4 regions of the Shewanella sp. 10N.286.51.B2 genome follow, and region 2 is predicted to be linked to each of the others. Evidence: predicted binding sites of a transcription regulator. Region 2 holds the regulator's gene; each other region holds the start of a gene.
What was found. The regulator MetJ, encoded in region 2, represses methionine synthesis genes. The targets are predictions, from matches to a motif close to TAGACGTCTAGACGTCTA.
Positions count from the first base shown of each region.

Region 1: the regulator MetJ is predicted to act here: its motif matches at 2,057-2,074, upstream of serA (phosphoglycerate dehydrogenase).
Region 3: the regulator MetJ is predicted to act here: its motif matches at 2,807-2,824, upstream of metK (methionine adenosyltransferase).
Region 4: the regulator MetJ is predicted to act here: its motif matches at 2,823-2,840, upstream of metH (methionine synthase).

Region 1 covers NZ_JBFRKH010000054.1:7,026-11,285, reverse strand. Annotated here, with positions in the region: gene ygfZ (tRNA-modifying protein YgfZ) at 1-579, opposite strand, end outside; gene serA (phosphoglycerate dehydrogenase) at 742-1,971, opposite strand; gene AB4140_RS14460 (DUF2238 domain-containing protein) at 2,123-2,719, shown strand; gene AB4140_RS14455 (response regulator transcription factor) at 2,976-3,641, shown strand; gene AB4140_RS14450 (curlin) at 3,892-4,260, opposite strand, start outside.
Region 2 covers NZ_JBFRKH010000054.1:117,003-121,262, forward strand. Annotated here, with positions in the region: gene AB4140_RS14900 (bifunctional aspartate kinase/homoserine dehydrogenase II) at 1-1,049, opposite strand, end outside; gene metB (cystathionine gamma-synthase) at 1,112-2,272, opposite strand; gene metJ (met regulon transcriptional regulator MetJ) at 2,480-2,794, shown strand; gene AB4140_RS14915 (sulfite exporter TauE/SafE family protein) at 2,945-3,685, shown strand; gene AB4140_RS14920 (conjugal transfer protein TraF) at 3,747-4,260, opposite strand, start outside.
Region 3 covers NZ_JBFRKH010000020.1:15,163-19,422, reverse strand. Annotated here, with positions in the region: gene AB4140_RS05805 (winged helix-turn-helix domain-containing protein) at 1-2,084, opposite strand, end outside; gene metK (methionine adenosyltransferase) at 2,867-4,018, shown strand; gene AB4140_RS05795 (flavin reductase family protein) at 4,161-4,260, opposite strand, start outside.
Region 4 covers NZ_JBFRKH010000009.1:52,802-57,061, forward strand. Annotated here, with positions in the region: gene metH (methionine synthase) at 1-2,630, opposite strand, end outside; gene AB4140_RS02010 (histidine phosphatase family protein) at 2,928-3,629, shown strand; cobalamin riboswitch at 3,768-3,940, shown strand; gene AB4140_RS02015 (ABC transporter ATP-binding protein) at 4,058-4,260, shown strand, end outside.

The sequences.
Region 1 (4,260 bases), 110 kb from region 2:
ATTGGCGTAACCGGCTTGAATTTCTAATGCTTGCCAAGCTTGGTGGCTAGATAGTGGTTGATTTGAAGCTGTGACTAATTGCTGCGCTTTTTCAGCTGATGTAATCACTATGAAGCGCTCAGCATCTTTTAAAATAATAGCGCCTTCAGCGTGAGTAACTTCATGTTCAATCCGTCCAAATTGCTGCTCAATAAACTCTGCAGCCTTCGTACCAGCAAAGCCTAAAATAACTTGCTTAGCAGTGACATCAGTTAATTCCGCTTTACTGAACACCGCATATTTCTGCCATGAGGCCAAACTTAGCGGTAATACTGATGCTGGCATTAAAATAAAAAGGCTTTCAGCAATTGTGTAGGTTCTAAAGCTAGCAATCATCTTACCCTTAGGATCGCAATGGGCGCCCCAGCGCCACTGAGTTTCTGTCAGCGATACGATATCGGTAGTGACTTGGCCGTGAATAAAGGTTTTACCTTGCTCACCGGTCACTTCAATTAAACCTAAGTGGCTTAAGTTTGAAACCAGTAAGTCGGGCGTTGAAGTTAAGTAATCCCAGTTTGGCTGTGTGGTTGCGAGTGTCATAAAATGATCCCTAAGGTGAGCAACAAAGATAAGCTTTGAGTGTAACGGAATTCAGTGAGGCTCAAAAGAAAAAGCTATCTTCAATTAATTGAAGATAGCTTTAATTCACAATTTAACTGCGAGATAAGCCTAAGGTTAAATCGTTCACCGACTTAGCTTGAATTAAAACAATACGCGGGTACGAATAGTACCTTCAATTGCTTTTAACTCGCCCAGCGCTTGTTCGGCTTGGTTTGAATTGACTTCCATGACCACGTAACCAATATCTGCAGTCGTTTGTAGATATTGCGCAGCAATGTTAATGCCTTTTTCTGAAAACGCTTGGTTAATTTTAATCAACACACCTGGACGGTTGTGGTGAACATGCAATAAGCGCGAGGTGCCTTTATGTTGTGGCAATGACACTTCAGGGAAGTTAACCGCAGACACAGTTGAGCCATTATCAGAATATTTAGCCAGCTTACCCGCGACTTCAATACCGATATTTTCTTGAGCTTCAGCAGTACTACCACCAATATGCGGGGTAATAATGACGTTATCTTGTCCACGTAGTGGGCTAATAAATTCGTCATCATTTGACTTAGGCTCAACTGGGAATACATCAATTGCAGCGCCTGCAATATGGCCTGACTTTAGGGCATCAGAAAGCGCATCAATATCAACCACAGTGCCCCGTGATGCATTGATAAAAAAGCTTTTTGAACGCATTTGTTCAAACTCTGTCGCACCAATCATATTTTTAGTTTGCGCAGTTTCTGGTACATGCAAGCTGATAACGTCTGCTTCATTCAATAGTGTTTCCATTGAATGGATTTGGCTGGCATTACCCAGTGGCAACTTGTCTTCAATATCGAAAAATACCACCCGCATACCGAGGGTTTCAGCCAAAATACCCAGCTGAGTACCTATATGGCCGTAACCAATGACCCCTAAGGTTTTACCGCGCACTTCATAGCTACCATTGGCACTTTTTAACCAACCGCCACGGTGGGCAAGGGCGTTACGCTGAGGAATACCGCGCATCAGCATGATGATCTCACCTAACACTAGCTCAGCAACACTGCGAGTGTTTGAGAATGGCGCATTAAAAACGGGTACGCCTAACTTCTCAGCAGCGGCAATATCAACTTGGTTAGTACCAATACAGAAACAGCCAATCGCGACTAGTTTTTCAGCATGGTTCAACACTTCAGCGGTTAATTGGGTGCGCGAGCGCAGGCCGACAAAGTGAGCATCTTTAATTGAGCGCAGCAACTGGTCTTCAGGAAGGGAAGCTTTGTGATATTCAATATTGGTATAACCTGCACGCTTAAGTACATCGACTGCAGTTTGGTGGACGCCCTCCAACAGCAGGATTTTAATCTTATCCTTGTCAAGCGAGTGTTTTGCCATGGTGTGGGTACCCTCTTATCAATAGTTATGCTTATGTTATGCTGACATTAATGCGCAACCAAAATAGCATTATTTATTGCCATTGTAGAGGGCTAGATGGCTAAAGACTGTGATCTTGGTTTAGAACAATATCATCTAAAGGGAATGTATAGTGAATAAGAAAGTTATATGGGTGGTTATTTTTGCTGTCGTGCTCGTTTGGTCGGTGAGTTCACCTAAAGATATGTTTACTTGGTGGTTAGAAGCACTGCCAGCATTAATCGCCTTACCCATCTTATTTTTTACCCGTAATAAATTCCCCCTAACACCCTTAGCTTACTTATTGATTTTGTTACATTGCTGCGTGCTCATGGTCGGAGCTAAATATACCTATGCCGAAGTACCACTGTTTGATTGGTTGGCTGATGTGATGGGTAGCGAACGTAATAATTATGACAAAATCGGCCATCTTGCTCAGGGGTTTATTCCGGTCATACTGGCAAGAGAGGTGATGCTAAGAAATCACGTCTTACAACCGGGCTATTGGTGTCAGTTTCTATCAGTTTGTTTTGTATTGGCATTTTCTGCTTTTTACGAACTTATTGAGTGGTGGGTTGCAGCTGCAACAGGTGAGAATGCGGAGGCGTTTTTAGGCACTCAAGGCTATGTGTGGGATACACAGTCAGATATGTTTATGGCACTTATAGGTGGTATTAGTGCATTAGTCTTGCTCACAAAGGTACATAATAAGCAGTTAGCATCACTTTAATCAGCTACATTTATAGATCTTGTGACTGTTAAGTTTATTTTTACTTGTTTTATTTTTGGTAACGGCTTGGTTTGCGAGCACTTAATCTATTAATGAGTACTTAAGTATTGCAGAAATACTTTATAGACTAGTTAAAATGCCTTATGGGCTAGTTAAAATGTACTATTATTGCATTATGTTGTTATTATGTTATCAATGTTTCAGGAAGAAACTCGTATAGCCGAGAGATACAGAATACTTTTCAGGGAGAAAAGTGATGAATTCGAATATTGATGAATTAGTCTTCTTACACCAGGTTGCAGCGCCTTGCAACTTGGCTATTTTAGCTGAGTCGATAGGGTTAAAAACCAGGGTAGTGAAACACCCTAGTGAACTTGAAGTAGAACATAATACTAATTGTTTCTATTTGATCGCCCAAAAGGGGGCCGCGCTGGATAGCAAAGGCATTCCGCTGTTGGTATCACGGCTAGTTAATCATGTCCCTGTCGCTTTATATCAAGTTGAACGGGGCTCGTTAGATCAGGAGTCTGCACTATTGTTAGGTGTAAGAGGCTTACTTTATGCCGACCAACGTATGGATTTAATGTTGACCGGGTTACGTAAAATGGTAGCTGATGAGCTTTGGTATGATCGACCGCTAATTAGCAAAATTTTCCGCCGACTAGTACAAAAACTTGATGCTAATACAGAAATCCCCCCAGATACTATCGCAATGCTGCAAATGCTCACTAATCGTGAAAGAACCATTATTCAGCTAGTTTCAAGCGGTGCAAGGAATAAAGAAATAGCCCACAGGCTTTGCATTAGTGAGCACACGGTAAAGGCACATATCTCTTCCATCTTTAGGAAAACCCAATCTCGCAATCGGGTCGAGTTACTGCGTTGGGCACAAACTTATCAAGCCCATTTTGAGTTCGCTTAACTTAGGTTATTTACCCGCTTTAAAATAATTTAGAGATGTTATTAAGCCAGTTGCTAGTTGTAACTGGTTTTTTTGTTTGTTTCGGCAATTATTTCATCGTGTAAAATTAATTTATGAGCTTATGTCATAAAATTGCACAGAATTCGCTTAACGTAATGAAAACAATAAGCTTTGCCAGTGGAGGAGATATTAAAGTAAATATATAGGGAGCAATGTGCTCCCTATATTCAGTAAGAAAATTTTCTATAAATTAATTCTGGTAAATTGCTGCAGAATTAAAGTTTCCGGTTTGGACTACAGTGGCAATATCATTAGTGCCAATTTGCATGCCTGTAACCGTATTATCATTACCAATTTGGGTTACATTTAATGTATTCATAGTACCATCAATTGCAAAGTAACCATCATCTCCACCAACCCAGTTACCGTCGCCTAGCTGAGAAACGGTAATTGAGTGGTCATCACCAAAGGCGACTATATCAGTTAAGTTAAAATCACCTTCTTGGCTGATATCAACAGTCTGATTTGAACCGACATTTGAAATAACGGCTTCGTTATCATTGCCTGTTTGGCTCATATCAACTGTATTGTTATCTCCAACGGTTTCTGAATATGCAAA
Region 2 (4,260 bases):
GCAGTGAATGCCAGTTCAACTTTATGATGGGCAGAGCACCAATATGCTAGCGGCGCAATACCGGCTTGCTCAAGTAATTTGAGTGTGGTTTGAATTAGCGCTTGCTGCTTAAAGCGAAACAGCACCACTTCATTTAAACTGGTAACCACTGGAGCGCTAGCTGACGAACTTTGGGGCGCAATAAGGGTAAAGTCAGTATGTGATGCGTAACTTGAGCGCACCGCGAGACTAACATTAGTATCAAATAAGGGCTGTAAAGTTCGGCTGTGCAGTACTGGCGAGCCGAGTTTAGCTAAACGATCGGCTTCAGCAAGTGACATGCTTTCAAGTAATTTGGCATCATTAATTTTATTCGGATCAGCGTTAAATACCCCTTCAACATCGGTCCAAATAGTCACTCGTTCAATGTCCGCTAAGCTGGCAATTAAGGTGGCGCTGTAATCTGAGCCATTGCGGCCAAGTAATAATGTATCCCCTTTACTGTTGGCGCAGATAAAGCCCGTGATCACTAACCGTGTATTTGGATTAGCATCCAGCAGCTTTTGGACTTTTTCGCGGGACTCATCAAGACGAATATTCGGCACAGGCCCTTCATCAGCCACCAGCAGTGAGCAGGCATCAATATTCGCGGCAGCAACGCCAGACTCTCTTAATAAGGCTGCCATTAATCGTGCTGACCAACGCTCACCAAAGCTTAATACATGATTGAGCTGAAATTCATTGCGCTCTTCAAGGGACAATAAACTGACTAATTGCGATTTATCGGTTGATAGGCGCTCACGTAAATCGCGCGCTTGTTCGTTTGAGAGAAGTTGCTCAATCAGGTTTTGCTGATAGCTCACCAGTACTTGTAGCTCTTCTTGCCACAAGTCACCGTTTTCTCTTAAGGAGAGTAATTTATATAAAAAGTTAGTACTTTTACCCGCAGCTGAAACAACGACTAAATCATCACTGTTGCCATGAGTCAGTAAAATATGGGCAACGCGGCGATAGCAATCTGCATCAGCAAGACTTGAACCACCAAATTTATGTAAATGACTGCGGGCCATTTTTCACTCCTTAAACAACATATACCAGCCTGACTACATGAATATAGCCAAGGGAGATTAACTTAAAGCGCAGCGACAGCAGCTAAGCCTACTTCAATATCGGCAACCAAGTCTTCAGCATCTTCAATCCCGACAGATAGTCGCAGTAAAGTATCTTTAATGCCAGCTTCATACCGTGCTGCAGGCGCCATTGCTCTATGGGTCATGGTTGCAGGTACGGCAACTAAGCTTTCCACTCCGCCTAAGCTTTCAGCAACACTGAAAATAGACAGTGCATTTAAAAAGGCGACCACTTCTGCTTCACCACCTTTAAGTTCGAAACTTAACATAGCGCCGAAGCCTTGTTGTTGCTTAGCTGCAATATCGTGACCTGGGTGGTCTTTTAAGCCTGGATAATACACTTTTTCGACAAGATTGCTGGCCTGAAGTACGTCAATAACTTGCTCAGCATTTTTTTGATGCTCGCGAATACGTACAGCTAAAGTACGAATGCCACGTAAGGTTAGGTAACTATCAAAAGCCGAGCCTGTTAGCCCTAAGGTGTTTGACCACCAGTGTAGTAACTCACCCAGTTCAGGGTCTTTTGCCACCACAGCGCCACCTACAACGTCACTATGACCATTGATGTATTTGGTGGTGGAATGCATGACGATATCAGCGCCTAGCTCTAATGGCTGTTGCAAAATTGGCGATAAAAAGGTGTTATCAACCACAACTAAGGCATCGACTTTATGGCTTTGCTCAGCAATAGCTTTGATATCAACAACACGTAATAATGGGTTTGACGGCGTTTCTAACCACACCATTTTAGGTTTCTGAGCAATCGCATCACTGAGTGCTTGCTCATCTGTTTGATCAATCACCAGTAATTTAAATTGGCCTTTGTTGGCAAGATTTGTGAACAAACGGTAACTACCGCCATAACAATCGTGAGGCACAATCAGTAAATCATCGGGGCCTAATAAACTAGTGACCAAGGTAATCGCAGCCATACCGGTACAAGTAACCACCCCAGTAGCGCCATGTTCAAGTTTGGCAATGGCTTCACCTAACACGCAGCGCGTCGGGTTTCCTGAACGACTATAATCAAACTCTCTAGGGTTTTTATGCCCATCAAAAGAATAGTTTGTTGATAGATAAATCGGCGGGACTACAGCGCCGTATTGGGTATCTGACTCGATACCTTGGCGTACTGCTAGCGTAGCTGCGCGATGTTTGCTCATTGTAAACTCCTAAAGAATACACACTAAAGAGATGTCTAGATGGCTAAATGTACCTAAGCTAAGTCACATCGTCAATACAAATCAGCCGTTTAGACGTCTAAACATAAAGAAATCTATTTCCATTCGTTATAGAATAACCGCAATAATTTGACTGTTATTATTTAGCGGTTAAAATCTGCCACGAATCTATCGTATAAAGGTGAGTTAATGACTGAATGGAATGGCGACTATATCAGCCCATATGCCGAACATGGCAAAAAAAATGAACAAGTTAAAAAAATCACGGTATCCATACCTTTAAAAGTTTTAAAAGTATTGACTGATGAACGTACCCGCCGCCAGGTTAATAACTTACGTCATGCAACCAATAGTGAACTACTGTGTGAAGCATTTTTGCATGCCTACACTGGACAACCACTGCCAAATGACGGTGACTTATCAAAAGAAGGGCCTGATAGCATCCCATCTGAAGCAAAAGCTTTGATGGATGCCATGGGAATTGAGTGGGAAGATCTTGATTAAGTCAAGCTAGCGACTAGCGCTGAAGTACTTGCGCTAAAGTACTTGCGCTAAAGCATAAGCCTGCTCAATTAATCAAACACTGCTCGTCATTTAACGCATCGAGCTCTCAAGCTGAGAGTGAGTTGCAGTATTGCGCCTAAAGAGTCGACAATGGAATTTATCGATCCGCAGACCTTGATGCTTGCATCGGTTATCATTTTTCTAGGCGCATTAACCCAAGGCCTTATCGGTTTTGGGCTTGCGGTTGTTGCCAGTCCACTTCTCTATATCATCGACCCACAATTAGTCCCAGCCCCTGTGATTATGATGGGTTTTTCCATCGCCTTATTGACCTTATTGCGTGAACGTACTCAACTGGAGTTTAATGGGCTGCAATATGCGCTGCTGGGGCGAATACCTGGTGGCTTTATGGGCGCAGGTTTATTACTGTTTGCCCCCCAAGCAGTACTGGGGTTAGCCATTGCCTTTATTGTCGGCGCAGCGGTGTTGCTGAGTATTTTTAAGATCACAGCGCCAGTAAATCGGCTTTCGCTATTTATTGCAGGTGTCTTGTCGGGGGTATTTGGAAATATTGCCGCCATTGGTGGGCCACCATTAGCGATTTTATTAGCCGGTAAAGATGCGCCGCAGTTTAGAGCCGCGCTATCGATCTTTTTTGTTTTCAGCTCAATGATCGCACTGATTATTTTAATGCTTGCAGGCTTAGTGGAAGAAAAGCATCTGTGGTTGTCATTGATGCTATTGCCATCTGTCATACTCGGAAATATTGCCGCAGGAAAGCTAACCAATAAGGTTGATAAAAATAAGACTCGCATCGCCACTATGGTGTTATGTAGCTTAAGTGCATTATTGCTAACCCTTAAGTCGTTAATTGAATTATCAGCAGGCTAGTCGATCATCTTTTTGTGGCAGATATAAATGCAACAATGATGACAGCTAAAAATGATAACGCTTAAAAGTGATAAGAAGTTTGCAGCACAGCGCCAATGGCATCATCACCATAGCTGCCGCTCATATCCAGCTTAAAGGCTTGGCCGATGGCAAAGCCGGTGCCGAAAGAGTAAATATCTACGCTATTATCTTTTAAGTCATGGCGGTAGCCCATGCGTAAAAACAGCCAGTCAGTGGCTTTAACTTCACCGCCCACTCGCCAATACTGCACCGCATCAAACTCGCTAAAACGGCTTTGCTCCACCAGATCAATATCCGTGGTTAAGGTGACTCTGGACCAATCATAAGCAGCTCCCACTGTGACTAACGGCTCAATTTGGTATTCAAATGTCCGTCCTTGAGCTTCAACTGTGGTTATTTTTTTACTGAATAAATTACGAGCAGACAGCCCTAAGGTTAAGCTTTCTGTTGGCTCAATAGCCACCCCAAGATCAAGGTTAAATAAGCTGTCATCATTTCGATATTTATCATCATCAAAATCATCGACATCAAAGTTATTGGCACTGGCACTGTAA
Region 3 (4,260 bases), on a different contig from region 2:
TAGAGGCGATAACCAACAACATCGGCCTCGTTAGCAACCTTTAATGTTAACAATAAAGACTGTTCATCAGCGCTTGATAAACCAAAAAACTTGCGCACTGTATTCGCTGGAAATGACATCACAGTTTGTATCTCGCCAGCAGCATTGATTCGTTGGATCAGGTCTTGTTTTACTGTGCGTTCGACGAAATATACAAAGCCATCTTCATAGTAAAATGAGCCAAAATCATATTTAGCTAAACGATCGGTAATCTGGCTAACTTCATTAGTATTGGCATCAAAACGCCAAATACCATTTAAATTAAACTTCGACATATACAGTATATCTGGGGACTCACCTTCAACAGCATAATTCCCTTGGCCAAACTTAATTGGCTGTAATTTATCATCAAGTGAATAACGATAAATGCCACTACTCTCATTTTCAGTGCCTTTAAAATAGATAGCCTTGCCATCTTTAGACCAACTGATGTTTTCGGCTGCAAGATCGCCAATATCAACTCTTTCAAATAGTTCCGACTGAATATTACCTAAATATAAGGTTTGTTTATCATTACGGTTGATGGTGACGGCAAACATCTCACTGGTGGGCGATACCCCCACGACCCCTGCATTCCCCATGCTTTTAGTCAGGTTTTTACTAGTGACTTGGTTATTTTTCCAGGTGGACCACAATTTTGAACGATTTGACAAAAATAAAATATCACCAGTCTTTTTTGAATAACGGGCATACATGTCTCGTGAAGATGAGGAGATTTTTCGCAGTACTTTTTGGTTTTGATAGCTCAGTTGTGCAATATACTCTTTTGAAATGTGCTCGCTAATAAATAGCGTCTCGGTCACATCGGAATAAGTGACGCTACTGATTAAGCCAGTAAATGGAATGGTATGCTGAACATTACCTAACAGATCAATTTTAGAAATCACTAAATTTGATCCTTCAATATGATTCACATAAAAGCTGTCATTTTGATAACTAAAGTCATAGTCAATAATACTGACACTATTCGCTATTAAATCAACTACATCACTTTCACCACGTTTTAATAGCAGGCTCATTTGAAGTGATGAACTTTTTTCTCTGATAAACGCAATTTCATCATTATTGGTCAATTGATGAGGCGAAAAGTCTACCTCGTTTTTACCGGGCTTGGTTAATTGTGTACTTTGCTTTGTCGACATCGAATATGAAAACAAAGCCACTCTATCAGTTAATTGCTTCGCAAAAATAAGTGTATCTTCATCATTTTTTGACCAGCTCAGTACTCGTTTAAATGGCAAATAAAAGCAGCCCTCAGTCACAAGATCATCGGTATTTTGCTGTAAATGCCTTACTCTTACTTGGCAAACACCACTAGCTAAAACTCGCACGTAAGCCAGTTTTTGATCGGACGGCGACCAAGCGGGAGAAGCTTCTTCACTATCGACAAACGAAATTAATTTCAGTGGCGAGTCATTGTTATTAAGCTCTTTAATATAAATTTTGCCCGGTTGCTGACCATTACGCCATTGCATCGCAAGGTATTTGCCATCATTGGACACGGCAATATGCTCTTCAACCCCTTCAAAATTGGTCACTTTACTTTTTATTGGTGACGCCAAAGCGGCTGCGGCTTCAGGCTCTGTAAAAGATTTGATAAATTGATAAGCGGAATAACTGAGTAGTATCACAAATGCGAGCACAAAAACTGCCAACACGGTATGTTTACGGCCTGCCTTTTTGTGAGTGATATCTGAAAGACTCGTCTCCTCATTAGCTGAAGAAATTAATGAAATCGGTAACACTAATTGGTAACCAAGTTTTGGTAATGTCAGCAGTAAATCTGCTTCAATATGTAAATCTTTAAAGGATTTTCGTATTAGCCATACTGAATTAGTGAAACCTTTTTCACCAACAGCTTGGTTACCATCCCAGATGGTATCAATTGCTGTTTGGCGAGAAACAATATGATCTGGACTATCAATAAACAGTTTCAGCAACTCAAACACTTTAGCCGACAACTTAATTGTCTTATCACCACAGCTTAAGGTCATTATGCTGCAATCTAACGTACACGGCCCTATTTGATACTGAAGTAATGCCATCAAGTCTCACCTAGTAATTTGTTATTATTATTATTTTCACTAGTCATCATAAATATAAATCAAATAAAAACCATTCTACGCACAAGTTGTTTGATACAAAATTAATTAAGCCACTGTTAATAAAGGAATTGACCAGTGTTACAACTTGTATCGAAATATAAACAGTCACTTTATATAAATAAATATTATGAGTTATAGCTTGGTAGTATACAAAATAGCGTACCAGCTAACAATTACGTTTACATTTATTTAACAAGCGATTTGTGTTGATATTAGCGCTTTTTTTAGTGATAAATGCTAAAGGCACAGCAGCATTATTTAAAATACAACTTACTTGTCTGATTTTATTCAATAAAGACACGAGGTTAACCACAGTATTTTTTCAGAGCTTAGCCTCTCTTAAGGCTTATCAAACTCTGTATAGGTACAATAAAGTGGAATCTTGCTGGTTTACATAAGGCTTAATGACCATATTTCTAGTAAGTCAATAAGGGGGCCTCTATTGATAAGCCCAAATCCACTGGCTAAATAAATTGTTTAATTTAGCATACAGCCTTAAAAAATATCACCACAAAAAACACATTAAACTAATACAATCATAAAGATAAGCACAACTAATTCCTAAACAAGCTTTTAGGTTGAATTTAATTATTTGCGGCATTGCACAATTTTTGACTTATTATCGTATTGGGGGGTGTTATCATTTTTAAATTCGACTAAAATAGACGTCTAGATGTAGATACCTCTACACGTTCAAATTCAAAAAGACGAGATTTCCCATTATGGCAAACCACTTGTTCACCTCTGAGTCGGTCTCAGAAGGTCATCCAGATAAAATCGCTGATCAGATTTCTGATGCAGTATTAGACGCAATTTTAGAGCAAGACCCTAAAGCGCGTGTTGCTTGTGAAACTTACGTAAAAACAGGCATGGTATTAGTCGGTGGTGAAGTCACAACTTCTGCATGGGTTGATATCGAAGAAATCACGCGTAAAACAGTGCGTGAAATTGGTTACACTCATTCTGATATGGGTTTTGATGCTGATTCTTGCGCCATTTTAAATGCCATTGGTAAGCAGTCTCCTGATATCAACCAAGGTGTTGACCGCAGTGATCCTGCAGAACAAGGCGCTGGTGACCAAGGTTTAATGTTTGGTTATGCCAGCAACGAAACTGACGTATTAATGCCTGCTCCTATTACTTACGCTCACAAACTTGTGAAACGTCAATCTGAAGTACGTAAAGATGGCACCTTACCTTGGCTTCGCCCAGATGCAAAAAGCCAAGTTACCTTTGCTTATGATGAAGGTAAAATTGTTGGTATCGATGCAATCGTTCTATCAACTCAACATCGTGAAGATGTTAGTCAGGAAGACTTAATCGAAGGCGTAATGGAAACCATCATTAAGCCAGTTTTACCATCACAGTGGTTAAACAAAGATACTAAGTACTTCATCAACCCAACTGGCCGTTTTGTTATTGGTGGCCCTGTAGGTGACTGTGGTTTAACCGGTCGTAAAATCATCGTTGATACCTATGGCGGCATGGCGCGTCATGGTGGTGGTGCTTTCTCAGGTAAAGACCCATCAAAAGTTGACCGTAGTGCTGCATACGCAGCACGTTATGTAGCGAAGAACATCGTCGCTGCAGGTCTTGCAGATCGTTGTGAAATCCAAGTTTCTTATGCAATCGGTGTAGCAGAGCCTACCTCAATTAGCATCGAAACATTTGGTACCGGTAAAGTATCAGAAGACGTATTAATTAAGTTAGTTCGTCAACACTTCGAACTGCGCCCTTACGGCCTAACAGCGATGTTGGATTTGGCTCGTCCAATTTACCAACAAACTGCTGCTTATGGTCACTTCGGCCGTAACGAATTCCCATGGGAAGCGACTGATAAAGCTGAAATCTTACGTGCTGATGCCGGTCTATAATTAGCCCTCATTACAGTATGTAAAACTAAAAAAACCGTCAATTGACGGTTTTTTTATATCTATAATTTGCTGATTGATTCAACTTGGACTATTTCGCTATAGTTTTATTTCGCTACAGTTCTGCAGAGCACATAAACTGTCACTACTTACGAGTAAGCTTAACCTTCTCTCTGGTTAAGCAGTAATCACTGCCGGCCATTCTTCCTATGGCATCTAATTTGTCACTATCGATTCTAAAATCC
Region 4 (4,260 bases), on a different contig from region 2:
GACACCATAGGCACTGCGCGCGAGGCATCGGCAATGTAAATTGCACCATGTGGATAATGTGGGGCAATTTTTACTGCGGTATGAATTTTCGAGCAGGTTGCACCACCAATAATCGCCGGAATGGTTAACCCTTCTCGGTGGAAGGTTTTGACGTTATGTACCATTTCATCAAGGCTTGGGGTAATAAGCCCTGACATACCAATAATATCAATATTGTGCTCTTTTACGGCTTCGAGGATTTTTTCAACTGACACCATGACGCCTAGGTCGAACACTTCAAAGCCATTACAGGCTAGCACCACGCCGACAATGTTTTTACCGATATCGTGCACGTCACCTTTAACGGTAACCATTAAAATTTTACCGTTTGATTGACCTTCAACTTTTTCCGCTTCAATGTATGGGTTTAAATAAGCCACGGCTTTTTTCATTACCCGCGCTGATTTAACGACTTGCGGCAGAAACATTTTGCCTGAGCCAAATAAGTCACCGACCACGTTCATCCCATCCATTAATGGCCCTTCAATCACATCAAGTGGGCGGGTGGCAGCGGCGCGCGCTTCTTCGGTGTCTTGGTCGATAAACTCAGTAATGCCTTTCACTAAGGCGTGGGATAAGCGCTCATTAACTGGCAGGCTGCGCCAAGCTAAGTCTTCCTTTTTAGCCACTTGTTTGCCGTCACCACGAAAACGCTCAGCAACATCTAGTAGTTGCTCAGTATTGCTTGAGTCGGCAACGGGGCAAGGTAAATTCAGTACCACATTTTCGACTTTTTCTTTTAAGTCTTTGTCGATGTCATCAAATATGGCTAACTGACCTGCGTTAACGATACCCATGTCCATGCCCGCTTGTATCGCGTGGTATAAAAACACCGCATGAATGGCTTCGCGGACTGGGTTGTTACCACGAAACGAGAACGAGACGTTTGACACACCGCCAGAAATCATCGCATGGGGTAGAGTGGCTTTAATGTCTTTAATGGACTCAATAAAATCGACGGCGTAGTTATCGTGCTCGTCAATGCCGGTGGCAATGGCAAATATATTCGGGTCGAAAATGATGTCTTCTGGGGCAAAGCCAACCACATCAACCAGTATGCGATAGGCGCGGGTACAGATTTCGGTTTTACGGGCGCGGGTATCGGCTTGGCCATCTTCATCAAATGCCATCACAATGGCGGCTGCGCCATAGCGTTTCACTAAGGTGGCTTGCTGAATAAAGGCTTGTTCACCTTCTTTCATCGAAATGGAGTTAACAATCGACTTACCCTGCACGCACTTAAGGCCTGCTTCAATGACGTCCCATTTTGATGAGTCAATCATAATAGGCACGCGGGAAATATCAGGCTCTGAGGCGATTAAGTTCAAGAACTTTTTCATCGACTCGACGCCATCAAGCATACCTTCATCCATGTTGACATCGATGATTTGTGCGCCGTTTTCAACTTGCTCACGCACGACATCTAGGGCCTCTTCAAACTTTTCTTCTTTGATTAACCGCAGGAACTTGGCTGAACCTGTAACGTTGGCACGCTCGCCGACGTTAACAAATAATGAGTTGCCATCAATGGTTAATGGCTCAAGCCCTGATAAGCGACAGGCAACGGGAATATCAGGTATGACACGTGGCTCATGGCTGATAACGGCATCGCGAATAACACTAATGTGCGCTGGTGTACTACCACAACAGCCACCCACAATATTGAGCATGCCTTCCCGTGCCCAATCACTGATCACTTCGGCCATTTCTTCTGGGGTTTCATCGTAACCACCAAACTCATTAGGTAAGCCAGCGTTAGGGTGGGCAGAAACATAACATTCTGCAATCCGTGATAACTCTTCAACGTAGGGACGCAACTCTTTTGGGCCAAGGGCGCAGTTAAGGCCAATGGATAATGGTTTGATATGGCGCAGTGAGTTGTAAAAGCCTTCGGTGGTTTGCCCAGTTAGGGTACGACCTGAAGCATCAGTAATGGTGCCTGAAATCATCACAGGTAGACGATCACCAATTTGATCAAACACTAATTCGATGGCAAATAATGCGGCTTTGGCGTTGAGGGTATCAAAGATGGTTTCGACCATGATGATATCTGCGCCGCCATCAATTAATGCACGGGTTGATTCAACATAGGCTTCGACTAACTCATCAAAGCTGATATTACGAAAACTGGGGTCGTTCACATCTGGGCTGATAGAGCAAGTGCGGTTGGTTGGCCCAAGCACTCCTGCAACATAGCGTTTAACACCCGTTTGCGCAGTAATGTCATCAGCGGCTTCACGGGCAACTTTAGCCCCTTCAAGGTTAATTTCTGCTGACAACGACTGCATGTCGTAATCGGCCATAGCAATCGTGGTGGCATTAAAGGTATTGGTTTCAATAATGTCAGCACCCGCTAACAGGTATTTAGTGTGGATATCTTTAATGATTTGGCGTTGGCTTAGCACCAACATGTCGTTGTTGCCTTTTACGTCACAGTGCCAGTCTTTAAAACGCTCACCACGGTAGTCTTGTTCTTCCAATTTGTAGTCTTGAATCATTGTGCCCATGGCACCATCGAGGATAACTATGCGCTGTTTTAGCGTATTTGTAAGTTGTTCAAGTACCTGACTGTAGGAAGTCGACTTCGCCATAACGTATTACCTTAATTGCTTTTATGCTAATCACTTAATCGAGCGTTAAATAACACGCTAACTTAAGTAGTTAGTGGATTGTGTTAACGGTTTTAGATGAAATAAGCATACCTTTATTTATGCTTTTATAGGGCAGAATAATGCGAAATCCCCTGTAATAAAATTCATCTTAAAATATTTTGTTTGGACATTTAAACGTATAGACGTCCATAATACGTTTAAATAGATTGTAAGAGCAAGCCCATTGCTCACACTAAAAACATAAGCCAATTGAAACGGCCGATGGAGTCTCCTTAGATGAAGCAAGCTAAGATAATATTGTTACGCCATGGCCAATGTGAGGGCGACAGTATTTTGCGGGGTAAAACCGATGTGGCGCTAACTGATTTGGGGCTAACGAACATGCACCAGAGTGCGGCTAAGCTAGGGCTATTAGGTTGTTTGCCATCACTGCAGCTATACAGTTCGCCTTTGGTGCGCTGCCATGCGTTTGCCGCTGAATTAGCGCAGCAGTTAAACCAAGTGAGTGCTGATTTAGCTTTACAGGTTGAGATAATGTCTCAATTACAGGAAATTGATTTTGGCTTGTGGGACGGAAAAAGCTTTGCAGAGCTTTATCAGCATAGCGCTAAAGCGTTAGATGCCTATTGGGATAACCCTTGGGAGCATGGCGCGCCCCAAGCTGAGCCCATGGCTGAATTTGAACAAAGGGTGGCGCAGGCTTTTGCGCAAATAACCTTGCAAGCTTACAACTTGGCTGAAGCTCATACTGCTGAGGCTAATAGTGCTAAGGCAACAGCATCAGCCACTGCTCTGGTAGTGACTCACGGTGGAGTTATCCGTCATATTATCGCTTTGGTGTTAGGGCTTGAGCGCTGTAAAGGGCTATATGGACAACTGAATATAGATTATGCCGCGACGGTAACCATTGATGTGTTTTGGCCTGAAGCTGATGATAAATCGACTAAACCCGTCTATCGTTTAAACTGGAATAATTAGTTTTAGCCTAAAATTAGCAGAAAAAACTAACTTCACTTAGGCAGATATACCGTACAATATAAGCCGCATTTATTAAGTGCAATAAAATTTCAAATTAAGTCAATTTAGCTGCAGTTGAGTGCTTGTGTGAAATGCTTTAAGCAACACCAGTATCAAGCGGTTCGCTAAATGAGTAGGGAATCGAGAACTAGCCTAAATGCTGTTTAGCTCGAACTGTACCCGCAACTGTAAAATAGCATCTCATCACTTGTAAGATAAGTGATTAATGAATGCCATTAAGTCAGATACCTAGCTTAGTTTTTCTTGCTGAATTAGCAGCACCTAACAACAACTTGAGCGGGTAACTCAGGCGGAGTTTGTATCGTGATCAGTATTAAAACCCCAGTTGTGGCTAAACATGCCTCTTGGATAACCGCAGGGGTAGTATCTTGACTACTGCGGCATTAACAGTTGATCAGCTAAGCTGGTCAGTTGCAGACAATGAGATCCTTTCTCAAGTCAGTTTTGCCTTGCAACGTGGTGAAATGCTAGGGCTTATTGGCCCTAATGGTGCGGGTAAATCCAGCTTACTGCGCTGCTTGTATCGCTATATCACCCCTGATGCTGGCAAAATCAGCTTATTTGGCGACAA